Regions from separate parts of the Stenotrophomonas sp. Marseille-Q4652 genome, predicted to be linked through region 2. Evidence: predicted binding sites of a transcription regulator. Region 2 holds the regulator's gene; each other region holds the start of a gene.

Region 1 (9,860 bases), 1.4 Mb from region 2:
CTGGTGCAGGTGCTGTCCCTGCTGCTGGGGCTGGGCGCGATCCTGGTGGTGGGCAACACCGTGCGCCTGGACATCCAGTCCCGGCGCGACGAAATCGGCGTGCTGCAGCTGCTGGGTGCATCGGATGGCTTCATCCGTCGGCCGTTCCTGTACCTGGGCGCCTGGTACGGGCTGGGTGCCGGCGCGGTGGCCCTGCTGCTGGTCGGTCTGGCCGGACTGGCGCTGCGCCCGCCACTGGCCACGCTGTCGCAGAGCTATGGCAGTGCCTTCGTGCTGCACGGGCTGGATCTGCTGCACTCGATGTTCGTCCTGCTGGGGACGATCCTGCTGGGCTGGCTGGGGGCATGGCTGGTCGCCGGGCATTTCCTGCGGCAGACTCGCCCGACCGAAACCTGAGGACGGTATGTCCAAGCAAGTACTCAAGCATCTGATCAGCGACGCCCCGCGGGTGATGGTGGTGGACGGTTCCAAGCTCGTCCGCAAGCTGATTGCCGACGTGCTGCGCCGGGACCTGCCCGGCGTGGACGTCGTCGGCTGCTCCAGCATCGAGGAAGCCCGCGAGGCGCTGGCCGCAGGCCCGGTGAACCTGGTCACCACCTCGCTGGCGCTGCCCGACGGCGATGGCCTGGCGCTGGCGCGCAGCGTGCGCGAAGCGGCCGGCCAAGCCTACGTGCCGGTGATCGTGGTCTCCGGCGACGCCCAGCAGCACCTGGAGGAACGCCGCTTCACCGAGTTCGTCACCGACTACTTCGACAAGTCGCTGGGCCACGAGGCGCTGGCGACCTTCATCCGCGGCTACGTGCAGCCCGAGCCGGTTCCCGGTGCGACCATCCTCTACGTCGAGGACAGCCGCGTGGTGGCCGAGGCGACCAAGCGCATGCTCGAGCGCCAGGGCCTGCGCGTGGTCCACGTGCTGACCGCCGAGGATGCCTTCGCGCTGCTGACCGCCGAGTCGCTGGGCCGTACAGCCGAGCACATCGACCTGGTGCTGACCGACGTCACCCTCAAGGGCGAGCTCAACGGCCGCGACGTGGTGCAGCGCATCCGCATCGATTTCGGCTACGGCAAGCGCCGCCTGCCGGTGCTGGTGATGACCGGCGACAGCAATCCGCACAACCAGTCCGAGCTGCTGCAGGCCGGCGCCAACGACCTGGTGCAGAAGCCGATCGAAGAGCGGCTGCTGGTGACCAAGGTGCTGTTCCAGTTGCGCCTGTCGCGCCTGAACGTCCAGCCGGTCGTACTGTGAGCCAGGCGCAGTCGCGCATCCAGCTCGAACCGGGCTGGAAGGCGCAGGTTGGCGACTGGCTGCTGCGTCCGGAGATGCAGGCCCTGGGCGAGTTCCTGCGCCAGCGCAAGGCGGCCGGCGCGCACGTGTTCCCGCCGGGCCGGCAGATCTTCGCCGCCTTCGATGCCACTCCGTTTGACCGGGTAAAAGTGGTGATCCTCGGCCAGGATCCGTACCACGGGTATGGCCAGGCCCACGGCCTGTGCTTTTCGGTGCTGCCCGGCGTGCCGGTGCCGCCCTCGCTGCTGAACATCTACAAGGAGCAGGAGGCCGACCTGGGCCTGGCCCGGCCCGACCACGGCTGCCTGCTGCCCTGGGCCGAGCAAGGGGTACTGCTGCTCAACGCCGTGCTGACCGTGGAGGAGGGCAAGGCCGGGTCCCACCAGGGCAAGGGCTGGGAAGGCTTCACCGACCACGTGGTGGAGACCCTCAACCGCGAGCGCGAGGGCCTGGTGTTCCTGCTCTGGGGCAGCTACGCCCAGGCCAAGGGCAAGGTGATCGACACCCGCCGCCACCGGGTGCTGAAGGCCCCGCATCCCTCGCCGCTGTCGGCCCACCGCGGCTTCCTTGGCTGCCGGCACTTCTCGGCCACCAACGACTACCTGCGCCGCCACGGCCAGGCGCCGATCGACTGGTCGCTGCCGTCCCGGGCGGAGCTGGAGGCCCGGCTGGCCCCCGCCGGCTGAACGCCTCCGTTCATCGTCACCGGATGGCGATGTGGGGCGGGTTAGCATGGGTAATCCAGATGGCAGTCTTTCGGGGGATTGACGCCATCGATGGAACATTGGAACTTTTCCAGGACCCAGCAGTCCAATTGGGCGACTGCTAAGATGAGGCCCTATGAGCCAGAACACCTCTACTGCCCTTGTGGCAAACAATCTTCCGATCCCCAGCGCGCTTGGCTCGCTGGACGCCTACATCGGTGCCGTGCACCAGATCCCGGTGCTGTCGGTCGATGACGAACAGGCGCTGGCCCGCCGCTACCGCGACCACCAGGACCTGGACGCCGCCCGCGAGCTGGTGCATTCGCACCTGCGCTTCGTGGTGCACGTGGCCCGCGGCTACAACGGCTATGGCCTGGCCCTGGGTGACCTGATCCAGGAAGGCAACATCGGCCTGATGAAGGCGGTCAAGCGCTTCGACCCGGACATGGGCGTACGCCTGGTGTCCTTTGCCGTGCACTGGATCCGTGCCGAAATGCACGAGTTCATCCTTAAGAACTGGCGCATCGTCAAGGTCGCTACGACCAAGGCGCAGCGCAAGCTGTTCTTCAACCTGCGCAAGTCCAAGACCCGCCTGGGCTGGATGAATGCCGCCGAGGTCAGCGCGGTCGCCAAGGACCTCAACGTGTCCGAGCGCGAAGTGATGGAGATGGAATCGCGCCTGTCCGGTCGTGACATTGGTTTCGATGCGCCTTCGGACGAGGACGATGACCACGCGCCGCCGTCGCCGGCCGCCTACCTGGTCGCCCACGACGAGGATCCGTCGCAGGCCTATGAGCGCCTGGACAACGAGGACAACCAGCTGCAACTGCTGCGCGAGGGCCTGGCCGAACTGGACCAGCGTTCGCGCGACATCATCAGCCGCCGCTGGCTGGACCCGGACAGCAAGGTCACGCTGCAGGAGCTGGCCGACGAGTACGGCGTGTCGGCCGAGCGCATCCGCCAGGTCGAGGCCAATGCGCTGAAGAAGATGAAGGCGCTGTTCACCGCCTGAGTTTGAACGCTGCAGGTGCAATGACGAACGGCCCGGAATTTCCGGGCCGTGTCTTTTTGCGCGTGCTTTCATCCTTCCGCCGGCGGCTCCGGATCGCGTGTCGCGGTGCCGGCATCGCCAAAAATGATGCGGGCCGCGCGTTGGTAGCTCCAGTACGCCCACGCCCAGTTGAGCAGCACGACCAGACGGTTGCGGAAACCGATCAGGAAGAACACGTGCGCCGCCAGCCAGAACCACCACGCCAGCGTGCCGGAGAGCTTGAGCCTGCCCAGGTGCACGACCGCGGCCATGCGGCCGATGGTGGCCAGGTTGCCGAAGTCGCGGTAGCGGAACGGGGGCGGTGCCGGCTGCGACTGCAAGCGTGCCAGGGTCACGTTGGCCACGTAGCGCCCCATCTGCTTGGCGGCCGGCGCAACGCCTGGCACCGGCTGGCCGTTTTCCTGGCGCAACGTGGCCAGGTCACCGGCGACGAAGATTTCCGGATGGCCCTCGACGGTGAGGTCGGGCAGCACCGGCACGCGCCCGGCGCGGTCCAGTAGGACATCCAGCGAGCGTGCCAGGGGTGATGCAGCCACGCCGGCCGCCCACACCACGGTACGCGCCGGGATGAAGCGTTCGCCGAGCCGGAAGCCCTCCTCGCCGATATCCGTCACTGCGGTACCGGTGACCACTTCCACGCCCAGCTTTTCCAGTTGCCGGCGCGCCTTGGCCGAGAGCATCTCGGGGAAGGTGGACAGCACGCGTGGGCCGGCCTCCACCAGCCGCACTGTGGCCGAGGCCGGGTCGATGTGGCGGAACTCGTTGCGCAGGGTATGGCGTGCGATCTCGGCCAGGGTGCCGGCCAACTCGACCCCGGTCGGGCCCCCGCCGACCACGGCGAAACTCAACCACGCCGCCCTGCGGACTGGATCGGGTTCTGCCTCGGCGCGCTCGAAGGCCAGCAGCAGCTTGCGGCGCAGCGCCAGCGCATCGTCCAGTGTCTTCAGGCCCGGCGCGTGCGCGGCCCACTGGTCGTTGCCGAAGTAGGCGTGGGTCGCACCACTGGCCACCAGCAGCAGGTCGTAGTCCAGACGCGTGCCATCGGCCAGCTGCACCTGGCGTTGCCCGCGGTCGATGGCGACGACCTCGCCAAGGCGCACCTCGACGTTGCGCTGCCGGCCGAGGATGTGACGCAGCGGCGCGGCAATGTCCGGTGCCGACAGGCCGGCCGTGGCGACTTGGTACAGCAGTGGCTGGAACAGGTGATGGTTGCGACGGTCGACCAGGGTGATGCGCAGCGGCGCGCGAGCCAGCGCACGGGTGGCCCACAACCCGGCGAAGCCGCCACCAACGATCACCAGCCGGGGAACGGAAGTTCGGGACATGCCTGCTCCGTAAAGGGACGTTGCCCGCCGATGCTAACGGCGCGCCTGCGGGGGGCTGTCACGCTCCCTCCACGCCAGCGTGGCGTCGTCGCTGGCTGCGTCCGATACTGCGTGCAGACCCGGGCCCGGAGGCCAACGTGAGCGAATCCGACAAGCGCATCGCCCTGCTGATCGATGCCGACAACGCACCGGCCGCCAAGGTCGACGAGATCCTCGCCGAAGTGGCGCGGCATGGCGTGGCCAACGTGCGCCGCGCCTACGGCAACTGGAAGAGCCCCCACCTGAAGAGCTGGGAAGCGGTGCTGCACGAGTACGCGATACGTCCGATCCAGCAGTTCGCCTATTCCAAGGGCAAGAACGCCTCGGACATGGCGATGGTGATCGACGCGATGGACCTGCTGTACGCGCGCAACCTCGACGGTTTTGCGATCGTCTCCAGCGATGCCGACTTCACCCCGCTGGTGATGCGGCTGCTGACCGACGGGGTCAAGGTGTATGGCTTTGGCGAGCAGAAGACGCCGCTGCCGTTCGTCAACGCGTGCTCGAAATTCACCTACCTCGAGGCGCTGGGCCAGGACGGGAGCGACGACGAACACGCGGTGGCGGAATCCGAAAACACAGAGTCCGCTCGCCAGGGATCGGGCAACGGCCATGGCAACGAGCAGGCCGTGCCGCCCGCGAGCGAACCCCCGCAGCGACCGATCCAGCCGCGCACCGGCAACGAGCTGCGCAGCGATGCGCGCCTGCTCAATCTGCTGCGCGGGGCGATGGATGCGGCGGCCGACGAGCAGGGCTGGGCCTCGCTGAGCGCGGTCGGCAACCAGATCGCCAACCGGGCTTCGTTCGACTCGCGCAATTACGGCTACCGCAAGCTCAGTGACCTGATCGCGGCGACCGAGCTGTTCGAGCTGAAGAAGGAAGGCAAGGCCACCAGCATGCGCGCGCTGCCGAAGAAGAAGCCGGCCACGCGGGCGCGTGCGCGCAAGGCCAGGCCGGCCGGTTGATCAAACCTCGGGCATCGCGACCGGCATGAGGCCGGCGATGCCCGCGGCTCAGTAGAGGTCGACCGGGTCCACGTCCAGTGACCAGCGCACGCGGCGCGCCTCGGGCAGGGCGTGGATGGCCGGTACCAGCGGGTCCAGTACCTGGTGCAGCGGCGGACGCTGGGCGGCCGACAGCAGCAACTGGGTGCGCTGGAAGCCGGCGCGACGCGGCATCGGTGCCGGCATCGGTCCATGGGCCTCGATCGCCGGGTCCGCCGGCAAGTGCGCGCGTACCGCGGCGAGGAAGGCATTGGCCACTTCCACCTGCTTGGCCTCGGCGCGCAACAGCGCCAGGTGGCTGAAGGGCGGGAAGCCGGCGGCTTCGCGCTGGGCCAGTTCGGCATCGGCAAAGGCGTGGTAGCCGCCATTGATCAGCGTGGCCAGCAGCGCGTTGCCCGGATGGTGGGTCTGCAGCCAGACCTCACCCGGGCGCTCGGCGCGGCCGGCGCGCCCGGCGACCTGGATCAGCTGCTGGGCCAGCTTTTCGCTGGCGCGGAAGTCGGCCGAGAACAGGCCTTCATCGATGCCGACCACCACCACCAGGGTCAGCCGCGGCAGGTCGTGGCCCTTGGCCAGGATCTGGGTGCCTACCAGGATGCCGGACTGGTCACCGAGCGTAGCCAGGGTCTGTTCCAGCGCATCGCGCCGGGCCGTGGTGCTGCGATCGATGCGCAGGACCGGGACGTCGGGGAATTCGGCCAGCAGGCGTTCTTCAAGCCGCTCGGTACCGATGCCCTGCGGCTGCAGCGCCAGGCTGGCGCAGTCCGGGCAGGCCAGCGGCACCGGCTGGCGCGCGCCGCAGTGGTGGCACTGCAGGCGGCGGCCGGCGCCGTGCACGGTCATCGAGGCATCGCAGCGCTTGCACGGCGCGGTCCAGCCGCAGTCGTGGCACAGCAGTGCCGGCGCATAGCCGCGGCGGTTCTTGAACACCAGCACCTGGCTGCCGGCCTGCAGGTGCTGGGTGATGCCGGCCAGCACCTCGGGCGAGAGCCCGTCGCGCAGCGGGCGCTTGCGCACGTCGATCACCCGCACCGCCGGCGGCCGGGCCTCGCCCGCGCGCTGTTTCAGCCGCAGGTGCCGGTAACGGCCGGCACGGGCGTTGTGCAGGGTCTCCAATGAGGGCGTGGCGCTGCCGAGGATCACCGGCACGTCCAGCGCCTTGCCGCGCACCAGGGCGAAGTCGCGGGCGTGGTAGCGGATGCCGTCCTGCTGCTTGTAGCTGCCATCGTGTTCCTCGTCGACCACGATCAGCCCGGCCCGCGGCAAGGGCGTGAACACCGCGGAGCGGGTGCCGACGATGACCTGGGCCTCGCCACGCCAGGCCGCCGCCCAGACCCGGGCGCGTTCGCCATCGCCCAGTCCCGAATGCAGTGCATGCACCGGCACGCCGAGACGGTTGCGGAAGCGGGCCAGGGTTTGCGGGGTCAGGCCGATCTCGGGCACCAGCACCAGTGCCTGCCGGCCCCGGGCCACGCAGGCGGCGATGGCCTGCAGGTAGACCTCGGTCTTGCCGCTGCCGGTGACGCCATCGAGCAGGAATGGCTGGAAGCCGCTGGCGGCGGCAATGGCGTCGATCGCGGCCTGCTGCTGGTCGTTGGGCTGCAGCGGCGAGGGCGGGGCCGGTGGTGGCGTGGCAGCAGCCAGTGGAACCCGTTCGGCGCGGCCGTTCTTTTCCAGTGCCCGCGCAGCACTGCGCCAGTCCTCCATGACAGTGTCCAGCCGGTCCTCGTCCAACGCGCCGTCGGCGAGCAGGCTCGCCAGCCGCTGCGGGCGGGTGCCGCTGCGCAGCCGCGGCAGCTGGGCCAGGCCCTGTCCGGTCAGTTGCCAGCCCCAGCGCTGGGTGTCGGCCAGCGGCTCGCCGCGGCGCAGCGGGGCCGGCAGGGCGGTGGCCACGACCTCGCCCAGCGGCGCATGGGTGTAGCGGGCCAGCCAGCGCAGCGAGGCGGACAGCTCGCCGACCAGCAGCGGCGTCGGGTCGGCCCAATCCAGTGCCGGGCGCAGCGGGGCGTCCGCTTCCGCCTGGCCGATTCCGGCCACCACCCCGACCAGCTCGCGCGGCCCGAACGGCACCCGGACCCGGCGACCGATGTCCGATTCCTGTGCACGGGGGCCCTCGGGGGGCAGGTAGTCAAACAACTGCGGCAGCGGAACCGGCAGGGCGACGCGCAGGGTCGGGCGGGGGTCGGGCATCGCGCCAGTGTACCGGCGAGGCCGCCTTCACTTGCAGCGCGTATCTCCTGCCGCAGCCATAAATGGAATGTAAACAGCCGTCACAGTTGAAGATTTTCGCTTATCCACAAAAATTGTGGATAAGTCTGTGCATCACGGGTCTGCTCCACGCCGCAAGGGCGTCAACACAAGCCTTTGCCTTGACTTGGTCAAAAAATAGCCACATGGAAAATTACTTCAAATTCAACAACTTGTCTGTGAAACATTGTTGAAGGAACGTGATGGCGTGTGATTTGAGGAAAATCCGCTCCGACGTATTGACGCTGTGCACAAGTAAGGGGTATGGCCCTGCGTCCCCCGTTCAGCAAATCCGGGGAACGCGCGCCATGCGCGGTCTGTCGCCGGAGCGGGATCGTTATCATTCCGCGGATGATGGAGTTCCAATGAGCGCTGTTCCCGCCCCCCTCCCGCCGGCTGCGGCCAGTGCCCTTTCTGCCTTCCTGCGCGGAGTCGAGCGCCGCGCCGCCGTGGTGGCCGCGCTCCAGCATGGCAGTTCCGGGGAAGCCGGGCTGCAGGCTGTCGCCGCCGCCATGCGTGCCTTCGCCGCCCGCGCTGCCGACGTCCCCATGGCCGAGTGGCCGCAGCGGTTCTGGAGCCGCCTGGCGGCGGTCCCGGCCGGTCAGGCTGGCGGCCAGTGGAGCCAGGAACTGACCCACCTGGGCCTGCTTGGCCCGGTTGACCGCCTGGCGCTGTTGCTGCGCATCGGCGCCGGGCTGGACGAGGAGCAGGCCGCGGCGGTAGTGGGTGCCGACCTGGATGCCTACCGCATGGCGCTGACCCGTGCCTGCCCGGTCGATGCCGCCGGCAAACCCGATGCCGGGGCCTGGCGGATGCTGGCCGAGGAAGTGCAACGACAGGTGCGTGACCTTCCGCCGGCGCTGCTGGCCCGCCTGGCGACGGTGCGCGAGTCCGTGTTTGCCCCGCCATCGGCCGAACCTGCCAAAGCCCCACCTCCGGCCAAGCCCGCCGCGCCCCGCCGTTCCGCGCGGCGCCCGGTCATGGGCCGCCGTGCGTTGTGGGTCGCGGTGCCGGTCCTGCTGGCGCTCATCGCCGCCGTGCTGTGGTGGCGCGGCGCAGGCCAGGGGCCGGACCTGGGGGATCCCCCGCCTCCGGCACGCGAGGGCGCGGTCTCCGAGGTCGGGCCGGTGCTGGTGGAGGAACTGGCTGACAGCAGTATGCCGGCTGCCGCCTCGGTCGAGCTGCATCCGGCCGATGCGGCAATGCTGCGCGATCCGGACCTGGCGCTGGTGCCCGAGGCCGACTTCCACGCCTGGTTCGCGGCCGGTGGGCCGTTGCCGGTGGACGAATCCAACACCCAACCGAGCCGGCCGGAACCGGCCGCCGCCGGCCTGGAGACCGTCGATGCCGACGAATAAGTTGCTGCTGGCCCTGCTGGCCCTGCTGGCCCTGCTGGCCCTGCTGGCGGCCCTGCTGCTGGTACCGGTGGCCCACGCCGCGCCGCCGCTGCCGGCAACCGTGTCCGGGGCCAGCCAAACCCCGGCCGCGGTTGCCCCCGCGCCGCGCGCGGTCCCGGACTGGTCCACGCTGACCCCGGCGCAGCAGCGCGAACTGCGGATGCAATACGCCGCCTGGCGGGCACTGGACGAATCCGAGCGGCAGCGGGTCCGCCACGCCGCGGCCGCGTACGCGGCGCTGCCGGGCGATCGGCGTTCGGCGCTGCAGGTGCAGTTCCGCAACCAGGACCGCCTGTACCGCGATGGCTGGCGGCTGGGCCCGCGGCTGGGTGCGGCCTGGCCCAAGCTGCAGCCGCTGCTGGGCTACCTGCCCGACGGCCAGCGCGGGCCGATGCTGGCCCTGCTCCGTCAGCTCGATGAAAAGCAGCTGCAGCAGCTGGTGCTGCTCTCCCAGCGCACCCCACCGCAGGACCGCGAGCGCGTGCGGGCCGGCCTGCTGGCCACCACCGCCGCCAACCGCGATGCCTGGCTGCAGGCGCAGGTCGTGCGCTGATCCTGCGATACGGCGTGCAAGCTTGAACCGCAACACGCCATTGCAGCGCCGGCGATGCCGGTCGGCGGGCCAGGCCGGGTAAGATAGCCGGCTGCCGCGACCCGGTACCCGCGCTGTTCGGCGCGCCGCAGTCGCCAGGTCATCCCATGTCCCTGCTTGCTCCTGCCCGTCCACGCTTCCTCGGGGAAGTGCGGAAGACCGGGCTGCTGGCCCTGCCCCTGGTCCTGGGGCATGTTTCCACCGGCCTGATCTCCT
Region 2 (9,860 bases):
TAGATCGCCGGGTTGAGCGCCAGGATGCGCGCCACCACCGCCATGTCCAGCTCGAAGCCGGTGGAGCGGAACGGCATCAGTGATTCCAGCGGGCCCAGCTCGGGGACGTAGTCGCGCAGCACGCCCGCCTGGGCCAGTGCACCGGCATGGACCATCGCCTGCACCAGCGCCATCACCTGGTCATGGTGGCGGGCATTGCTGGCCACGCACTGCGCTTCGAGCGACCGGCACAGTTCGTCGAACCACGGCTGCCACTGCTGCAGGCGCGCGGCGCAGACCACCATCGCGCGGCCGCGCAGGGTCGGCGCCTTGGGCGGTGCGCACATCGGATGCAGGCCGGCCACTTCGGCGCGCGATGCGAGCATTGCCGCGACCGGCGCTTCCTTCACCGAGGTGATGTCCAGCCATAGCTGGCCAGCCTCGCGGCCGGCCGCCAGCGTCGTCCATCGTTCGATCACCGCCGGGGTGTGGCGGATCGGCACGCTGAAGACCAGCACGTCGGCCCTTGCCAGCACCTCGTCGGGGCAGGAGGACGTGGCATCGGCCGGATCGTGGCCCAGGACCTCCAGCTGCATCCGCTCGCGGAAGAAGCGGGCCAGCCAGCGGCCATAGCCGCCGGCCGAGCCGACGATGCCGACGACGGGCCGGGCCGGCGTCATGCCAGGCGCTGGCCGCGGAAACGGCCGGGCGGCAGCTGGGCTGCCGGCGCAGCCGACAGCACGTCCAGTTCCTCGACGTCGGCCGCCAGCGTGGCCTCCAGCGCCGCATGCACGCCGGCAATCGCCCGGCTCACGGCAAGCTGCATCGGCTCGCCACGCAGCACATAGGCCAAGGCCAGCGACAGCAGCACGTCTCCGGTGCCGGCCACGTCCACCGGCAGGTGCTCGGAGCTCCAGCGCCATACCTCGCCGCGGCTGACGGCCAGCGTCACCAGCTCGCCTGGGCCACCCTCGACACTGTGCGCGATCACCCAGCGCGGGCCGCGCTCGAGCAGTTCGCGGGCGGCAACGATGGCATCGTCCTGGGCCAGCGCCGGGCGACCGGTCAACCGCCCCAGTTCGAAGGCGTTGGGCGTGACCACATGCGCGCGCGGCAGCAGGCGCTCGCGGAACACGGTCTCCAGCGCGGGCTCGACGTAAGGACCGGTGTGGGTGTCGCCAATGACCGGGTCCAGCCAGTAGGCCAGCTGTGGCGCCTGCGGCTGGATGGAGTCGATCCAGTCGGCAAACACCTCGCCGTTCTCCACGGTGCCGAAGTACCCGGACACCACGGCCTGTGCGCGCTGCGGCACGCCGCGCTCGCTCAGGCCCAGCAGCAGCTCGCCCAGCCAGTCGGCCGGAAGCATGCGCCCGCGCATCGTCGAATAGAACGGCGAATTGCTCAGCAGCGTGGTCGGCACCTCTGCCACGCGCAGGCCCAGCGCCCGCAGCGGCGGCACCGCCGCGCTGTTGCCGGCGTGGCCGTAGACCAGCTGCGACTGGACGGTGATTACATCCACCGGCGAAGGGCCTTGCGGGCGCACGCGGCGGCCGTGGACCAGGTGACTGTCTGTGGGGCTGTTCATCGCCGCATTCTAGCGCCGGCAGGTTGCGGGCCGCGGCGGCCGGGTTGCCGTTGCGTGGAACGGTGTCGCCCGATTTGCCACAATCGCCAGCCACCATCCGGAGGAAGTGATGCTCACCCGTTACCGTACCGGCCGACTGGTCGCGAAGATCTTCATCAAGCTGGGCTGGGCGACCCTGATCGCCACCGCGCTGCTGATCCTGCTGGCGGCCCTGTACTTCTCGCTCAGCAGGACAATCTCCATTGAAGGCCTCGTGCCGGCCTCCATGTCCGGCCTCCTTACGATGGCCGGGGTCACCCTGGCGATGGTTCTGTCCGGACATGTCGCACTGGCGATCTTCGACATCGCCGACAGACTACCCCAGCCCGGGCTGGAGCGATAAAAAAAGCCGCGGCACTGCCGCGGCTTTTGTCTTCTTTCCGGAGAACCAGGCCCTCAGGGCTTCATCCGCTCCCAGAAACCCTTGATGCCATCGACGAAGGTCGCCGACTTGGGCGAATGCTTGCGCGCGCCTTCGCCGGTGAACGTCGCCTCGAACTGCTCCAGCAGCTTGCGCTGTTCGGCAGTCAGGTTGATCGGGGTCTCCACCACCACGCGGCAGTACAGGTCGCCCTCGCTGCGGCTGCGCACCGAACGCACGCCCTTGCCACGCAGGCGGAACAGCTTGCCGGTCTGGGTCTCTGCCGGGATGCGGATTTCCGCCTCGCCGCCCAGGGTGGCCACGCGCACGGTGTCGCCCAGCGCCGCCTGCGAAATGCGGATCGGCACCTCGCAGTGCAGGTCGTCGCCGTCACGCTGGAAGATCGCGTGCTCGCGCACCCGCACTTCCACGTAAAGGTCCCCCGGGGGCGTGCCGGCCGGACCGGCCTCGCCCTCGCCCGACAGGCGGATGCGGTCACCGGTATCCACACCGGCCGGGACCTTGACTGACAGCACCTTCGCTTCTTCCACGCGGCCATTGCCATGGCAGGTACCGCACGGCCTGGCGATGATCTGCCCGCGGCCGCCGCAGTTGTGGCAGGCCTGCTGCATGGCGAAGATGCCGCGCTGGATGCGGACCTGGCCGCGGCCATGGCAGACGTTGCAGGTCTCGACCTTGCCGTCCTCCGAGCCGCTGCCGTGGCAGTCGCCACACTCGGCCAGGGTCGGGATCTCAATGCGACGTTCGACGCCGGCAACGGCCTCTTCCAGGTCCAGCTCCATCACGTAGCCGATGTCGGCACCGCGACGGGCCTGGCGCGGACCGCCGCCACCGAAGATGTTGCCGAAGATGTCGCCGAAGATGTCGTTCATGTCCGGGCCGCCGGCGCCGCCGCCCATGCCGCCCATGCCGTGCTCGAACGCGGCGTGGCCGTGGGCGTCGTACATTCGCCGCTTGTTGGCGTCGGACAGGACCTCGTAGGCCTCCTTGCACTCCTTGAACGCCGCTTCGGCCGCGGCGTCACCCGGGTTGCGGTCCGGGTGGTGCTTCATCGCACTGCGACGGTAGGCCTTCTTCAGCTCTTCGTCGCTGGCGGTACGGGAAACGCCCAGTACCTCGTAGTAATCGCGCTTGCTCATTGGGTGGATCGATATCCGGAATGTCGGGATTCGGCGGGCCGCAGCGAGCGCATGGCCCGCTGCGTCGGGCGCCCCGACAGACCGAATGGCTGCCAGGACATGCGGCAGGCACGGGACCGGCCAGCGGTCCCGTGCCCGTCCGGATCAGGACTTACTTCTTGTCGTCCTTTACTTCGGTGAACTCGGCATCGACGACGTCGTCGTTGCCGCCGGCACCGGCGCCAGCGTCGCCACCAGCGCTGCCACCACCCTGCTCGGCCGCCGCAGCCGCCGCGTACAGCGACTGGCCGGCTTCCTCCAGGGCCTTGGACTTGGCCTCGATCTGGGCCTTGTCGTCACCCTTCATCGCGGTTTCCAGCTCGGCCAGCGCCGACTCGACCTTGCCGATCACATCGCCGCCGACCTTGCTGCCATGCTCGGTGATGGCGGTGCGGGTGCCGTGGATCAGGGCATCGGCCTGGTTGCGGGCGGTCACCAGCTCCTGGAACTTCTTGTCTTCCTCGCGGTTGGCCTCGGCGTCGGCCACCATGCGCGCGATCTCTTCCTCGCTCAGGCCCGAACCGGCCTTGATCTCGACCTTCTGTTCCTTGTTGGTCTTCTTGTCCTTGGCAGACACGTGCAGGATGCCGTTGGCGTCGATGTCGAAGGACACCTCCACCTGCGGCAGACCGCGCGGGGCCGGCTCGATGCCGGACAGGTCGAACTTGGCCAGCGACTTGTTGTAGCGGGCCTGTTCGCGCTCACCCTGCAGCACATGCACGGTTACGGCCGACTGGTTGTCCTCGGCGGTGGAGAATACCTGCGAAGCCTTGGTCGGGATGGTGGTGTTCTTCTCGATGATCTTGGTGAACACGCCGCCCAGGGTCTCGATGCCCAGCGACAGCGGGGTCACGTCCAGCAGCAGCACGTCCTTGACGTCGCCGCCCAGCACGCCGCCCTGGATCGCGGCGCCCAGCGCCACGGCCTCGTCCGGGTTGACGTCCTTGCGCGGCTCGCGGCCGAAGAACTCCGACACCGCCTGCTGCACCTTCGGCATGCGGGTCTGGCCACCGACCAGGATCACTTCGCTGATGTCGCTCGAACGCAGGCCGGCATCGTTCAGCGCGATGCGGCACGGCTCGATCGAACGCTTGATCAGGTCCTCGACCAGGGCTTCGAGCTTGGCGCGGGTCAGCTTGATGTTCAGGTGCTTCGGACCGGTGGCATCAGCAGTGACGTACGGCAGGTTGACTTCGGTCTGCTGCGAGGACGACAGCTCGATCTTGGCGCGCTCGGCGGCGTCCTTCAGGCGCTGCAGGGCCAGCGGATCCTTGCGCAGGTCGATGCCCTGGTCCTTCTGGAACTCTTCCACCAGGTACTCGATGACGCGGTTGTCGAAGTCCTCGCCACCCAGGAAGGTGTCGCCGTTGGTGGCCAGCACCTCGAACTGCTTCTCGCCGTCGACGTTGGCGATCTCGATGATCGACACGTCGAAGGTGCCGCCGCCCAGGTCATACACCACGACCTTGCGGTCCTTGTTGTCACCCTTGTCCAGGCCGTAGGCCAGGGCCGCGGCGGTCGGCTCGTTGATGATGCGCTTGACGTCCAGGCCGGCGATACGGCCGGCATCCTTGGTCGCCTGGCGCTGGCTGTCGTTGAAGTAGGCCGGCACGGTGATGACCGCTTCGGTGACCTTCTCGCCCAGGAAATCCTCGGCGGTCTTCTTCATCTTCTCCAGCACGCGCGCGGAGATTTCCTGCGGCGCCATCTTCCTGCCGTCGCTGCTCTGCACCCAGGCGTCGCCATTGTCATGGGCCAGGATGCCGTACGGGACGTGGGAGATGTCCTTCTGCACTTCGGCGTCGGTGAACTTGCGGCCGATCAGGCGCTTGACGGCGTAGAAGGTGTTCTTCGGGTTGGTCACCGCCTGGCGCTTGGCCGAGGCGCCCACCAGTACTTCGCCGTCCTTGGTGTAGGCGACGATGGAAGGCGTGGTGCGGTCGCCTTCCGAATTCTCGATGACGCGGGCCTTGCCGCCGTCCATGATCGCCACGCACGAGTTGGTGGTGCCGAGGTCGATACCGATGATCTTACCCATGAGGGAACTCCTAAAAGATGCGTATGCAGTCCGGCACGCGCCGGGTTATGGAGGGGATGTGGGGATGGCGGTGTGACATTCAAGCCATCCCCGTGACGCTGTGTGCCACCGGCCACCGGCGTTAAGCCGGCAGCCGGCGAGCGAATCACTCGGCGCGGACCACCACCAGGGCGGGGCGCAGCAGGCGGCCGTTGAGCAGGTAGCCCTTCTGGAACACGGTGACGACGTGGCCCGGGGCCACGCCCTCGGCTTCGACCTGGCTGATGGCCTGGTGGTGTTCGGGATTGAACACCTGGCCGCTCGGGTCCAGCAGGACCAGGCCGTTGTCGGCGGCGACCTTGAGCAGCTGCTTGTAGGTCAGCTCCAGGCCGTCGCGCAGCGGCGAGGGTTCGGCCCCGGCGGCCTGCAGGCCGGCATCCAGGCTGTCGAACACCGGCAGCAGCTCACCGAGAAGCTTCTCGTTGGCGAACTTGCGCGCGTTCTCGATATCGCGCGCAACGCGCTTGCGCTGGTTGTCCAGGTCCGCGCGCTCGCGCAGGGACTCGGCCTTCAGCAGCTCCAGTTCGCTCCGGAGCGCCTCGATCTGCGCCTGCATCGGGTCCACGGATTCCTGCGCGGGGGCGTTGTTTTCTGCGTCGAATTCGGGGTGCTCTTGGTTCATTTCCGGTTCCCTGGCGGAAGATGCCCGCCTACTCCGACCCCGTATGTGGGCGGACCGGACGGATTCAAGCCACCGGATCGTCTTCGTTGCCACCTGGCGGCCGCAGCGCCTCGCCCAGCACCTCGGCCGCGGTCTGCACCAGCGGGATCACACGGTCGTAGGCCATGCGCTTGGGTCCGATCACGCCCAGCACGCCCAGCACCTGGCCACCGGCCACATAGGGAGCGGTGACCAGCGAGACATCCTGCAGCGGCACCAGCCCGGTTTCCTCGCCGATGAACACCCGCATGCCCGGGGCCTGGATGGTGCGCTCGAGCAGCTGCAGGATCTCGCGCTTGCTGGCGAACAGTTCGAACAGCTCGCGCAGCCGGTCCAGGTCGGACAGGTCCTGCACCCCCATCAGCCGGGTCTGGCCGCTGAGCAGCACGTCATCCTCGGCCGGGGCCAGCGCCTCGCCGGCCAGTTCCACGCTGTGCGCCAGCAGCTGCTCCATCTCGGCCTGGGCGCTGCGCAGCTCCTGCAGCAGGCGGGTCCGGATCTCGGCCAGCGGCCGCCCGGCGAAATGGGCATTGAGGTAGTTGGCCACCCGCTCCAGCTCGTCCGGACGGTAGGCCCTGCGCGGCACGATGACGCGGTTCTGTACCTCGTGGTCGGCGAATACCAGGATCGCCAGGATCCGCTGCGGTTCGAGCGGCACGAAATCGATATGGCGGAACGCGAACTGCTCCCGGCGTGGCGCACTGACCATTCCCACGAAATGGGTCATCGCCGACAGCATTTCCGACGCATTGCCCAGCAGGTGCTGGGTACCGCTGCCGCTGGCCAGCTCGCTGCGCAGGCGGGTGACCTCCTGCTCGCCGGGCGGCCGCATCTGCACCAGGCTGTCGACGAAGACCCGGTAGCCCTGGGCGGTCGGCACCCGTCCGGCCGAAGTGTGCGGCGAGCTCAGCAGCCCCTGCTCCTCCAGGTCGCCGAGGATGTTGCGGATCGTGGCCGGGCTGACATCCAGCCCCGCGTGCCGGGCCAGGGTCTGCGAACCCACCGGTTCGCCGTCACTGATGTAGCGCGAGATCAGCGTGCGCAGTAGCTGCCGCGCGCGGGGGGTCAAGGTGGACGTGGCGGAAGACGGACGGCTCATGGCGCAGGCGGTGAGATTGGCTTGCAGATAATGCCAGTGGCCCGCCAAAGACAAGCCATTGGACCACCCTGCCGCGCATGCTAGCTTTGCGCGGCCTCAATCCCCCGCAGACCATGCTCAGACATCTCTCCATCAAGGATTTTGCAGTTGTCCGCGCCACCGAACTGGAGTTCGGGCCGGGCATGACCGTGGTTTCGGGCGAGACCGGCGCCGGCAAGTCGCTGATGGTGGACGCGCTGGGCTTCCTGTCCGGGCTGCGCGCCGACAGCGGCGTGGTCCGCCACGGCGCCGCCCGCGCCGAGCTGGCCGCCGAGTTCGCGCTGGATGAACAGGCCCCGGCGCGGCAGTGGCTGCGCGACAACGAACTCGACGACGAGGACCAGTGCCAGTTGCGTCGGGTGATCCGTGCCGACGGGGGCTCGCGCGCCTTCATCAATGGTCGCCCGGCCACCTTGGGCCAGCTGTCCGAGCTGGCCTCGATGCTGGTCGAGATCCATGGCCAGCACGAGCAGCAGGCGCTGCTGTCGCGCCCCAGCCAGCTGGCCCTGCTCGATGCCTACGCCCGCAATGACGCCGAGCGCGAGGCAGTGCGCCGCGCCGCCACCCGCTGGCAGGCGCTGCTGGACGAGCGTGACGCCCTGTCCCGCCAGGGCGATGTCTCCGACCGCATCGGTTTCCTCGAGCACCAGCTGCAGGAGCTCGAGCGCGAGGACCTGGAGCCCGAATCCATTGCCGCCCTGGGCACGAGCCACCGCCGCCAGGCCCACGCCAGCGCGCTGATCAGCGCCTGCGAACTGGCCACCGCCCAGCTCAATGGCGATGACGGCAGCTCGGTGCTGCAGTCACTGCAGGGCATTCGCCACGAACTGGGCCGGGTCAGCGAGCACGATCCGCGCCTGGGCGAGGTTGACACCCTGCTCGACAGCGCCGCCATCCAGCTGCACGAGGCGCTGGTCCTGCTGGACCGGATCCGCGACGACCTGGATGCCGATCCGCAGCAGTTCGAGGACATCGAACGCCGGCTCGGTCGCCTGCACGACCTGGCCCGCAAGCACCGCGTGCCGATGGACGAACTGGGCCAGCACCGCGACGCGCTGGCCGCCGAGGTCGAGCAGCTGCGCGGTGCCGACGAACGCCTGCAGAAGCTGGCCGGTGAAATCGACAAGGCCGCCGCCGTCTGGCAGCAGGCCGCCGACACCCTCGGTGCCACCCGCCGCAAGGCCGCCGACTCGCTGTCGTCCACCACCACCGCCCTGATCGGCGAGCTGGGCATGGGCGGCGGCCAGTTCCTGATCGAGATCGAGCCGCAGCCGGCGCTGCGCCCGGACCCCAACGGCAGCGAGCGGGTGGAATTCCTGGTCGCCGCCAATGCTGGCCAGCCGCCGCGCGCCCTGCGCAAGGTCGCTTCCGGTGGCGAGCTGTCGCGCATTTCGCTGGCCATCGAGGTTGCCGCGCTGGGCCTGGACGCAGTCCCGACCATGGTGTTCGACGAAGTGGATTCGGGCATCGGCGGCGCCGTGGCCGACATCGTCGGCCAGAAGCTGCGCGCACTGGGCGAGAAACGCCAGGTGCTGTGCGTGACCCACCTGCCGCAGGTGGCCTCCAAGGGCCACGCCCACTACCGGGTCAGCAAGGCCCCGGTCGAGGGCATGACCCAGAGCGCGGTGGAACTGCTGGACACCCGCCAGCGCGAGGAAGAACTGGCCCGCATGCTCGGCGGCGTGGAGGTCAGCAAGGAAGCCCGGGCCGCGGCCCGCAAGCTGATGCAGGCGGTCTGACCGCCCTGCCCCGGCCGCAACGCAAAACGGCGCCGAAAGGCGCCGTTCTGCTGTGGTCTTGCGGGTCGGTCAGGCGCGTTTCTTGCGCACGTACAGCACCAGCGAGTGCTCTTCCAGCTCGTACCCGTGTTCAGCGGCGATCTTGCGCTGCAGCTCCTCGATCTCGGCGCTCTCGAACTCGATGACGTGGCCGGTGTCCACGTCGACCATGTGGTCGTGGTGGCCGCCGCGGTCCAGCTCGTACACCGCCTGGCCGCCCTCGAAGTTGTGCTTGAGCACCAGGCCGGCCGCCTCGAACTGGGTCAGCACCCGGTACACCGTGGCCAGGCCGATCTCGTCGCCATGCTCGAGCAGCTGGCGGTAGATGGCCTCGGCGGTCATGTGGTGGTGGGGGCTGCGCTGCTCCAGCAACGCCAGGATGCGCATGCGCGGATGGGTGACCTTCAGGCCGACTTTGCGCAGATCGTGGGATTCCATGGCCATCGTCTCGATTGGCGGTGTTACGCCAGTTGCCTCCGGTGCGGTGGCGGCGGGTGGCCGGGAGTGTATCATCGACGTGATTTCCCAACCCGCGATTCCCGATGCGCAATCTCCTGTTGATCGCCGTTGTTGCCCTGTCCACCACCGGCTGCGGCATCATCTACAAGCAGCCCATCTACCAGGGCAACCTGATCCGGGAGCAGTCCGTCCAGCAGCTTCAGGTCGGGCAGAGCAAGCAGCAGGTCAACGCCCTGCTCGGCACCCCGTCGGTACCGGATCCGTTCCACGCCCAGCGCTGGGACTACACCGCCAGCAAGCGCGTCAACCGGCTGGGCCAGACCGAGATCAAGAACTTCACCGTGTTCTTCGAGAACGACCAGGTTGCCCGTTGGGAAGGCGAGTACTTCCCGGACCAGGATGCGCAGCTGGCCGCTTCGGCCGTGCGCCAGTTCGGCCGCAACCTGGCCCGCGACAAGAAGAAGAACCGCGGCCGCTGATGGCGGCCCGGCTCACTCGCCGCCGCGCGCCCGCCGGCGGCGGTTGTCCTTCGGATCGGCCAATAGCGGACGCAGCAATTCCAGCCGGTCGCCATCGCGCAGCAC
Region 3 (9,860 bases), 2.2 Mb from region 2:
GGCAAGCACACCCCGCACCTGCTGCCCGAAGCCCTGTCCTGGCACCAGCGCTGGCTGGACCACGGCACGATGAAGGCCTGAGCCTGCCGCATGCAGGAATGAAAAGCCCGGGAATTCCCGGGCTTTTTTGTTGCCGGAGCGGTGACGCTCAGGCGGCCTGGCGGTTCCAGGGCATCTTCAGCAGCAGCCTGGCCATGCCGCAGAAACCGGTGGCGCCGGCCACCATCAGCCCGGCACCGACGAAGCCGGACAGCAGGTGGAACCAAGGCGACACGGTCGCGCCGAGCACCGCGCCGGCCAGCGCGAGCGTGCCCGCGGCCAGCTGCACCTGGCGCACCAGCGGCAACGGCGCGCGCGCATCGGCCACCGTGGCCAGGCCCGCGTTCTTCCACGCCTGCAGGCCGCCGTCGAGCACTATCGCCCTTGCCCCGCCGCGACAACGTTCAAGCAGGGCCGCATTGGCCTGGGTACGCATGCCGCTGGCGCAGTGGAACACCACGCAACTGGACGCAGGCAGCGTCGCGGTGCCGGCCTGCAGTTGCGACAGCGGCACGCAGCGCGCACCGGCAATGTGTTCGCGCGCGTGCTCGTCCGCCTCGCGGATGTCGACCAGCAGCGCACCCTCTGCGATCAGCGCCTGCGCGGCGCGGGGATCCATCTTTTCCATTGTCTTTGCGCTCACGGGCAGAAAATCTTCTTCAGGCTGGTCACCAGCGTGACCACGGCCGGATCGTCGATCCGGTAGTACAGGGTCTGCGCCTCGCGGCGGTTCGCCACCAGGCCTTCCTCGCGCATGCGCGCCAGGTGCTGGGACAGGGCGGACGGGCTCAGTTCCAGGTGCTCCAGCAGCTGGCCCACGCTCAGCTCGCCGTGCTCGATCAGCAGGCACAGCACCAGCAGCCGGTTCTCGTTGCCCACCGCGCGCAGCAGCGCGGCGGCCTGGCCGGCGCCTTCGCGCAGGAAGGCGCGATCACGTGCATCCATCAATCCCCCCAGCTCTTGTCATGGGTCGTTCTTGCCATGGGCTTAAATTTAGCACAATCTAATTTAGATGTTTCTAAACCAAAAACGGAGCACCTCCATGGCAATGCCCTCCTTCCTCGAACTCACCGCTTCGATCTCCAGCCACCTGGCGCCGCTGCGCGCCGGCCGGGGCGAGGTCATGAAGGGATTCGGCGCACTCAGCCGCGCAGCAATGGCGCCGGGCGCGCTGGACGCCAAAACCAAGGAGCTGATCGCGCTGGCCATCGGCGTGGCGCAGCGCTGCGACGGCTGCATCGGCTTCCACACCAAGGCGCTGGTGCAGATGGGCACCAGCGAGGCCGAGCTGCAGGAAATGCTCGGCGTGGCGGTCTACATGGGCGGCGGCCCGTCGTTGATGTACGCGGCCAACGCGCTGGCCTCGTTTGAACAGTTCCGCCAGGCTCAGGCGGCCGGCTGAGCTGGATCGGCCAGGAACGCCAGCTTGCGGTGGCGTGGCAGCTGCTTGAGCTGCCACTCGGCGCGCGAGGCGCTGGCGCGATCAGGAAATTCGCGGCTGGCCAGCACCCGCAGCGGCGGGTTAGCGCGGGTGTAGCGCGCGCCCTTGCCGGCCAGGTGCGCGGCGAAGCGCGCCTGCACGTCGGTGCTGATGCCGGCGTAGTAGCTGCCGTTGCGGCATTCGAGCAGGTAGAGGAACCAGCGGGCGGGAGCGGCATCCATGCCGCCCATTATCGCCGCCCCCGCGATCAGGCGGCCTGCTCCAGCGCCTGCTGGCGGCGCGCGCGCACCGCATCGGCCAGCGCGCGCAGCACCTGCACCGAGCTGTCCCAGTCGATGCAGCCATCGGTGATGGACTGGCCGTAGACCAGAGGCTGGCCCTCGACCAGGTCCTGGCGGCCGGCAACCAGGTGGCTTTCGACCATCACCCCGACGATGCGCTGCTCGCCGGCGCGCAGCTGCGCGGCAATATCATCGACCACCGCCGGCTGGTTTTCCGGCTTCTTGGCCGAGTTGGCGTGGCTGGCATCGATCATCAGGCGCGGCGCCAGCTGCGACTTTTCCAGCACCGCGCAGGCCTCCTGCACGCTGGCCGCATCGAAATTGGGCGCCTTGCCGCCGCGCAGGATCACGTGGCAATCCGGATTGCCGGCAGTGGAGACGATGGCGGTGCCGCCCTGCTTGGTCACGGAGAGGAAATGGTGCGGATGCGAGGCCGCACCCACCGCGTCGGCAGCGATCTTGATGTCACCGCCAGTGCCGTTCTTGAAGCCGACCGGGCACGACAGGCCCGAGGCCAGCTCGCGGTGCACCTGGCTTTCGGTGGTGCGCGCGCCGATCGCGCCCCAGGCCACCAGGTCGGCGATGTACTGCGGGCTGATCACGTCGAGGAATTCCACGCCCGCCGGCAGGCCGAGCCTGTTGATGTCGCGCAGCAGGCCACGGGCGATGCGCAGGCCCTTGTTGATGTTGAAGCTGCCGTCCAGGTCGGGATCGTTGATCAGCCCCTTCCAGCCGACGGTGGTGCGCGGCTTCTCGAAGTACACGCGCATCACGATCTCCAGCGCATCGCCCAGCTCCTCGCGCAACGGACGCAGGCGCTGGGCGTATTCCATCGCCGCGACCGGATCGTGGATCGAGCACGGGCCGATCACCACGGCCAGGCGGTCATCGCGGCCGTGCAGGATGTCGTGCAGGGCGGCGCGGGCGCCGGCCACGGTCTGCGAGGCCTGCTCGTCGCAGGGCAGCAGTGCCAGCAGTTCGGCTGGCGGGGTCAGCGGTTCGAGGTTGCGGATGCGGAGGTCGTCGGTGTGGGGGGCCATGTGGGTGTTCCTGTTCGTGTCTGGGCCCCAGCGAGGCGGCATGAAAAAAGCCGCCAGGTTCGCTGGCGGCTTTTCGGGAGTGCGTCTGAAAGCTTCTTCAGGGTGAGCGCAATCCTTCCTCCGCCAGCGGCTTCATAAAGTAGTACCAGAAGTAAAAGCTGGCGCGGGTTGCGGTCATGGGACGTAGTGATACCACGGCTTTTTGTGCAGTGCGACAGTTTCATTGGCAACCGCATCGCCGTGGCTACGCGGAGCGGGAAGAAGCCGCCGGCTGCGCTGGTGGTCCGTGGTACGCGCGAGGCGATGGCCGACGCCAGCCATCACCCACGCGTCTATCAGAAGCGGTAGACCAGGCCCGCGCCCAGCAACGGGTACAGGTCCAGGTCGACGCTGTCCTCCAGCTCGCGGCGTTCGGCTTCCAGGTCGGCCAGGAAGCGCGGGTCGTTGGCCAGGCCGGTGGCCGAGAGCTGCACCGAGGTCTTGGCCGCGACCACGCCCGAGTCGACGTACAGGCCGAGCTTGCCGCGCGAGCGGAACCCGATGCCCGCGTACGGGGCGACACTGTCCTTGATCTCGACGCGACCGGTCAGCGTGCCGACGTCCTGCGCGCTGTAGGTGACGCCGTTGAACTCGTAGCTGCCGCCGGCGCGCGGCGAGCCGGTCACCACGGCGTTGATGTCGCCGATCACTGCACCGACGGCCACGTGGAAGCCGCCGGCAAACGGATGCCAGTTGAGCTTGACGGTGGTGTTGGAGAACTTCACGTCACCGTCGTAACGGACCTCGTCGGTTTCCTCATCGCCATCGATGTCGAACTTGCTGTAGCCGACGGTGGCAGAGAAGCGCTCGCCCAGGCGGGCGTTGAGGTCCACGCCGTAGCCGAGGGTGGAAGCACCGGCACCGGTGCTGAGTCGTCGGCGGCCAGGGCGGCGGGAGCGGTCAGGATCGCCGGCAGGGCCACGGCCAGGAGAGCCAGTTTGTGCTTGAACATGTACGGCGATTTCCGGAAAGGGGGAGACGGGACGGAAGCCCCGCTGCGGTATCGGCCACCGCTGCGCACAATTGACCCCGGGCCTGCGCTTTCGCTGGCGCGATCACGTATTGGGCCGCCAAGAAGGGGCGCGGGCCGGATCCCGCGCGCGGGAACCGCAGCGGTTCCGGCGAGCCACCGCACGGGCACCTCGACGGCAAGGCTCGGGCGGATCCGAAGAACATCAGGTACACCTGCCGGCCGTTCGCGGGGGGCGTCGCCGAAGGCTTTCCCGGCGGTATGCACAGCCACGGGCGCCGCTGCACCAGACGGTTGAAACGCATCGGCACGCGCATGGTCATCTCCCATGCGCTGTCGTCATTGCTGTCCCTCTCGCTGAGGTCGCCCAGCATTTCCGCGCCGCGGGCGTAACCGGGGCAGGCAAGCTCGGCCAGGTCCAGCACCAGCCGCCCGATATCGGTGCGGTGGCTGCGGAAGAACCAGGCATGGGCAGCGAGCCTAGCGACGCATGCAGGCAGCCACAAGGCAGCGCGCAAAGAAAAACCCCGCCTTGCGGCGGGGTTTTCCGTACAGCCCAGGCAGCGGTGGCTGCGGGAGGACTTAGAAGTCCATGCCGCCCATGCCACCCATGCCGCCCATGCCACCGGCGCCCATGGCCGGCTCGTCCTTCTTCGGGGCGTCGGCCACCATGGCTTCGGTGGTGATCATCAGGCCGGCGATCGAAGCGGCGTTCTGCAGCGCCGAACGGGTCACCTTGGTCGGGTCCAGGATGCCCAGCTCGACCATGTCGCCGAACTCGCCGTTGGCCGCGTTGTAACCGAAGCTGCCGGTGCCTTCCTTGACCTTGTTGACGATGACCGACGGCTCTTCACCGGCGTTGGCAACGATCTCGCGCAGCGGGGCTTCCATCGCACGCAGGGCGATCTTGATGCCGTGGTTCTGGTCTTCGTTGGCACCCTTCAGGTCACGCAGTGCGGCAACCGCGCGCACCAGGGCCACGCCGCCGCCCGGGACCACGCCTTCCTCGACGGCAGCACGGGTAGCGTGCAGGGCGTCGTCGACGCGATCCTTCTTTTCCTTCATTTCGATTTCGGTCGAGGCACCGACCTTGATCACGGCCACGCCGCCGGCCAGCTTGGCCACGCGTTCCTGCAGCTTCTCGCGGTCGTAGTCCGAGGAGGTGTCGGCGATCTGGGTCTTGATCTGGGTGACGCGGGCCTCGATGGCAGCGGTATCGCCGGCGCCGTCGATGATGGTGGTGTTCTCCTTGGAGACCTGCACCTTCTTGGCGCGGCCCAGGTCCTTGATGGTGGCCTTCTCCAGCGACAGGCCCACTTCCTCGGAGATCACGGTGCCGCCGGTCAGCACGGCCATGTCTTCCAGCATCGCCTTGCGACGGTCGCCGAAGCCCGGGGCCTTGACGGCCACAACCTTGACGATGCCGCGGATGGTGTTGACCACCAGGGTCGCCAGGGCTTCGCCCTCGACTTCCTCGGCCACGATCAGCAGCGGCTTGCCAGCCTTGGCGACGCCTTCCAGCACCGGCAGCAGGTCGCGCACGTTGGAGATCTTCTTGTCGTGCAGCAGGATGAACGGGTCATCCAGGTCGGCGGTCTGCGACTGCTGGTTGTTGATGAAGTACGGCGACAGGTAGCCGCGGTCGAACTGCATGCCCTCGACCACGTCCAGCTCGTTCTCCAGGCCCGAGCCTTCCTCGACGGTGATCACGCCTTCCTTGCCGACCTTCTTCATCGCTTCGGCGATGATGTTGCCGATCGACTCGTCGGCGTTGGCCGAGATGGTGCCGACCTGGGCGATGGCCTTGTCGTCAGCGGTCGGCTTGGACAGGTTCTTCAGCTCGGCGACGGCGGCGGTCACGGCCTTGTCGATACCGCGCTTGAGGTCCATCGGGTTCATGCCGGCGGCAACGGCCTTGGCACCTTCGCGGATCAGGGCCTGGGCCAGCACGGTGGCGGTGGTGGTGCCGTCACCGGCGTCGTCGTTGGTGCGGGAAGCGACTTCCTTCACCATCTGCGCGCCCATGTTCTCGAACGCATCAGCCAGTTCGATTTCCTTGGCGACGGAGACGCCGTCCTTGGTGATGGTCGGGGCGCCGAAGCTCTTCTGCAGAACGACGTTGCGGCCCTTCGGACCCAGGGTTGCCTTGACGGCATTGGCGAGCACGTTCACACCGCGAACCATCTTGGTGCGGGCGTCTTCACCGAAACGAATATCCTTGGCAGCCATTGCTGTTTACCTCAATTGGGAATTTGGTCTTTGGGAAAGCAGGTCGCGCGGTGGCTCAGCCGATGACGGCGAGCACGTCGTCTTCGCGCAGGACCTTGTACTCGACGCCTTCGGCCTTGTAGGTCGAACCGGCGTACTGGCCGTAGATGACCTTGTCACCGACCTTCAGCGACGGCGCACGAACGCTGCCGTTGTCCAGCGGCTTGCCCGGGCCCACTGCCACGACTTCACCCTTGGTGGACTTTTCCTTTGCGGAATCCGGAATCACGATGCCGCCCGCGGAGATTTCGTCAGCTTCGATCGGCTTGACCACAACGCGGTCGTGAAGCGGCTTGATGCTCATTGTGAGACCTCTTAAGTGATTGATTGTTCTAAAAAGTCCAGCTCAGTTGGCACTCTACCCGAAAGACTGCCAGCTTTGCTTGCGAAAAAACCCGGTAGACCGGGATGTTACGGAGATGGAGCTGGCCCGGCGGCTTTCAAGGCCCGGATGCAAAAATTTTTTGCCCCCCACCCGGCTAAGCGCTGGAAACGCGGTCCACGGATGGGGCCGGACGCCGTCGCTTCCAAGGCCGCGAGCGGCACAGGCCCTATACTCGAGCGGCTCATGCCCGGCGATACCGTCCATCTGCTGTTCACCACCTGCCCGGACGCGGAAAGCGCCTCGGCCATCGCCCGTGCGCTGGTCGGCGAGCGCCTGGCGGGCTGCGTGACCCGGCTGCCGGCCGGCACCTCGACCTACCGCTGGCAGGGCGAGGTCACCGAGGACAGCGAGGTCCAGCTGCTGGTCAAGACCACCGGCGCCCGTCTGCACGCGGCCATGGAGCGGATCCGCGAGCTGCACCCCTATGAGTTGCCGGAGCTGGTCGCCGTTGCCGCCAGCGCCGGGCTGCCGGCCTACCTGGACTGGGTCGCCAGCGAAACCCGCGAGGAATCCTGATTTGAAGATGTTGTTCCGTCGTATCGCCGCCGTGTGCCTGGCGGGCCTGACCGCGCTGCCGGCGCTTGCGCTGAGCGAGAAGGACCTGCTGCCCGTGGACCAGGCCTTCGTGCTGGAAGCCAGCGCGCCCAGCCGAGAGCGCATCGAGTTGCGCTGGGCGATCGCCCGGGGCTACTACCTGTACCGCCACCGCACCTCGGTCACCACCGGCCAGGGCTTTGCCGCGCAGCCGCTGCAGCTGCCCGAGGGCGAGAAGAAGCATGACGAGTTCTTCGGCGACGTGCAGGTCTACCGCACGCACGTGACCGCCGTGCTCCCGGGCACGGCATCCGGCTCGGTGGACACGCTGATGCTGGAAGTGCGTTACCAGGGATGTGCCGACGTGGGTGTGTGCTATCCGCCGCAAAAGCGCACCCTGCAGGTGCGGCTGCCGGCAGACGAGGCCGGCGCCCCGGCCCTGCCAAGCACCGGTGCACCGGCCGGCCTGCCGGGCGTGCTGCCGCGTGCCGACGCCACGGGCGGGCTGCGCCTGCCGGGCATGGAGACGGCCCGCAACCTGCCGCTGCCCTCGGAGCAGGCGTTCGGCTTCGAGGCCATCGTCACCGATGGCAACAACCTGCTGCTGCGCTTCAGCCCGGCCACCGGCTATTACCTGTACCGCGACCGGACCTCGCTGGCGCTGGAGGGCAATGCCGCCATCCGCACCGGCAGCCCGCGCTGGCCGCAGGGCCGCTCGCACCGCGACGAGCACTTCGGCGACGTGGTCGTCTACTTCGACCAGGTCGAGGTGCCGGTACCGCTGCGCCGCGAGAATGCCGCCGCCAGCAAGGTGACCCTGGTGGCGACCTTCCAGGGCTGCCAGACCGACGGCATCTGCTATCCGCCGATGACCCGACGGGTGAAGCTGTCGCTGCCGGCCGGACGGGTCTCGCCCGACGGCGAGGCCTCGGTCGCGCCGCTGGTGATCCCGCCGCTGCCGCGTAGCGCCCGGGACGCCAGGGCCTCCGCGAAGGCCACCGCGCCGGCCGCCGTAAACCCCGCCCCTGCCACTGCTATCGAGCCGGACACGCAGGTCCCGGTACCGCCCACCGCCGACGCCTCGGCCGACAACGCGCAGCGCAGCCAGCCGCCGGCACCGGTCATCGCCGGGCCCGCGCTGCCGGTGGTGCTGGTGCTGGCCCTGCTGGGCGGCCTGGTGCTGAACCTGATGCCCTGCGTGCTGCCGATCCTGTCGCTGAAGGTGCTGGGCCTGGCGCAGAGCGGCGAGAGCCGCCAGCGCGCGCGCAGCCATGCGCTCTGGTACACGCTGGGCGTGCTGCTGGCCTTTGCCGCGATCGGCGCACTGGTGATCGCCCTGCGCGCGGCCGGCCAGGCCGCCGGCTGGGGCTTCCAGCTGCAGCAGCCGTGGTTCATCGCCGCGCTGGTGTACCTGATGTTCACCGTCGGCCTGAGCCTGTCGGGGGTGTTCACCCTGGGAGGCAACCTCGGCGGTGCCGGGCAGTCGCTGGCCAGCCGCCACGGCCCGGTCGGCGACTTCTTCACCGGCGTGCTGGCCTGCGTGGTCGCCAGCCCCTGCATCGCCCCGTTCATGGGCCCGGCGCTGGCCTACGCGTTCACCGCGCCGACGGTGCTCGCAATGCTGGTGTTCCTGACGCTGGGCCTGGGCCTGGCGCTGCCGTTCCTGCTGATCGGCTTCATGCCGGCGCTGGCGCGGCGCCTGCCGCGGCCGGGCCCGTGGATGGAGACGCTCAAGCACGCGCTGGCGTTCCCGATGTACCTGACCGCGATCTGGCTGCTGTGGGTGCTGGGCAAGCAGCGCGGCGTCGATGCGATGGCGATGCTGCTCGTCGGCGCCACCCTGCTGGCACTGGGCCTGTGGTGGTTCGAGCACCACCGCTGGCGCAGCCACCGCCGTGGCATGGCACTGGCGGCGGTGGTCGCCCTGCTGGCGCTGGTGCCGCTGTGGGGCGTGACCCGGATGGCGCCGGCCACCACGGTGGCGGCCACCGGCAGCACGGTGGCGTACTCGCCGCAGATGCTGGACCGCCTGCGCGCCGACAACCGCGTGGTGTTCGTCAACATGACCGCCGACTGGTGCGTCACCTGCAAGGCCAACGAGCGCAACGTACTGCACAGCGATGCCTTCGCCGACCTGCTGCGGCGGGTGGATGCGGTGTACATGCGCGGTGACTGGACCAATGTCGACCCGCAGATCAGCGCCTTCCTGGAAGAACACAAGGCCGTAGGCGTGCCGCTGTACGTGGTCTACGGCCCGGGCGTGCCGCCGACGGTGCTGCCGACGGTGCTGACCCAGGCCATCGTCGAGGACGCGCTGCTGCGCGCGGCGCGATGAGCAGGCCACGTCCGCTACTGCTGGCCGTCGCGGTGGCCGCCGTGGCCGGCATGGCCAGCGGCCTGCTGTGGTTCGGCCGGCCGGTGGCTCCCACGCCCGCTGCAACGACCACGCCGCCGGTGGAAGCAGCCCGCCCGGGTGACCCGATGCCGGCGCTGGTGCTGCCCGACATCGACGGCAATCCGGTCGACCTGGCCCGCTTCGGCGGCCGTCCGCTGCTGGTCAATGTCTGGGCCAGCTGGTGCGGCCCGTGCGTGGAGGAGATGCCGGAGCTGGCCCGCTTTGCCCGCGCCCAGGGCGACAGCGGCGTGCAGGTGCTGGGACTGGCGCTGGATACGGCCGAGGGCGTGCGCGACTTCCTGGCCCGGGTGCCGGTGGACTATCCGATCGTGCTCGACACCCCCGGCCCGGCCGATGCCAGCGTGCGCCTGGGCAACACCCAGGGCCTGCTGCCCTACAGCGTGCTGGTCGGCGCTGATGGCCGCATCGTCCGGCAGAAGCTGGGGCCGTTCGCCGCCGGCGAGATCG

Evidence for each region. Region 2 encodes HrcA, which represses chaperone genes, less so after heat shock. Its sites were predicted from a motif close to TTNGCACTCNNNNNNNNNGAGTGCNAA; they were not measured.
Region 1: a site for HrcA is predicted at 2,088-2,114, ahead of rpoH (RNA polymerase sigma factor RpoH). Genes of this name have one in related genera too.
Region 3: a site for HrcA is predicted at 6,429-6,455, ahead of LG380_RS14135 (co-chaperone GroES). Genes of this name have one in related genera too.

What each region holds. Positions count from the first base shown of each region.
Region 1 covers NZ_CAKAKE010000001.1:2,191,406-2,201,265, reverse strand. The annotation lists gene ftsX (permease-like cell division protein FtsX) at 1-396, shown strand, start outside; gene LG380_RS10450 (response regulator) at 404-1,246, shown strand; gene ung (uracil-DNA glycosylase) at 1,243-1,971, shown strand; gene rpoH (RNA polymerase sigma factor RpoH) at 2,126-3,001, shown strand; gene LG380_RS10435 (NAD(P)/FAD-dependent oxidoreductase) at 3,070-4,365, opposite strand; gene LG380_RS10430 (NYN domain-containing protein) at 4,503-5,369, shown strand; gene LG380_RS10425 (primosomal protein N') at 5,418-7,598, opposite strand; gene LG380_RS10420 (hypothetical protein) at 8,021-9,013, shown strand; gene LG380_RS10415 (DUF3106 domain-containing protein) at 9,000-9,605, shown strand; gene LG380_RS10410 (MATE family efflux transporter) at 9,752-9,860, shown strand, end outside.
Region 2 covers NZ_CAKAKE010000001.1:754,890-764,749, reverse strand. The annotation lists gene LG380_RS03540 (prephenate dehydrogenase) at 1-659, opposite strand, end outside; gene pdxY (pyridoxal kinase) at 656-1,564, opposite strand; gene LG380_RS03530 (hypothetical protein) at 1,674-1,946, shown strand; gene dnaJ (molecular chaperone DnaJ) at 2,000-3,124, opposite strand; gene dnaK (molecular chaperone DnaK) at 3,276-5,201, opposite strand; gene grpE (nucleotide exchange factor GrpE) at 5,347-5,862, opposite strand; gene hrcA (heat-inducible transcriptional repressor HrcA) at 5,927-7,000, opposite strand; gene recN (DNA repair protein RecN) at 7,114-8,778, shown strand; gene fur (ferric iron uptake transcriptional regulator) at 8,848-9,255, opposite strand; gene bamE (outer membrane protein assembly factor BamE) at 9,360-9,755, shown strand; gene LG380_RS03490 (RnfH family protein) at 9,768-9,860, opposite strand, start outside.
Region 3 covers NZ_CAKAKE010000001.1:2,984,145-2,994,004, reverse strand. The annotation lists gene LG380_RS14175 (acetyl-CoA hydrolase/transferase family protein) at 1-81, shown strand, start outside; gene LG380_RS14170 (rhodanese family protein) at 149-682, opposite strand; gene LG380_RS14165 (metalloregulator ArsR/SmtB family transcription factor) at 679-984, opposite strand; gene LG380_RS14160 (carboxymuconolactone decarboxylase family protein) at 1,082-1,441, shown strand; gene LG380_RS14155 (GIY-YIG nuclease family protein) at 1,426-1,701, opposite strand; gene LG380_RS14150 (3-deoxy-7-phosphoheptulonate synthase) at 1,728-2,801, opposite strand; gene LG380_RS14145 (hypothetical protein) at 3,137-3,673, opposite strand; gene groL (chaperonin GroEL) at 4,393-6,039, opposite strand; gene LG380_RS14135 (co-chaperone GroES) at 6,095-6,382, opposite strand; gene cutA (divalent-cation tolerance protein CutA) at 6,647-6,979, shown strand; gene LG380_RS14125 (protein-disulfide reductase DsbD) at 6,987-9,332, shown strand; gene LG380_RS14120 (TlpA disulfide reductase family protein) at 9,329-9,860, shown strand, end outside.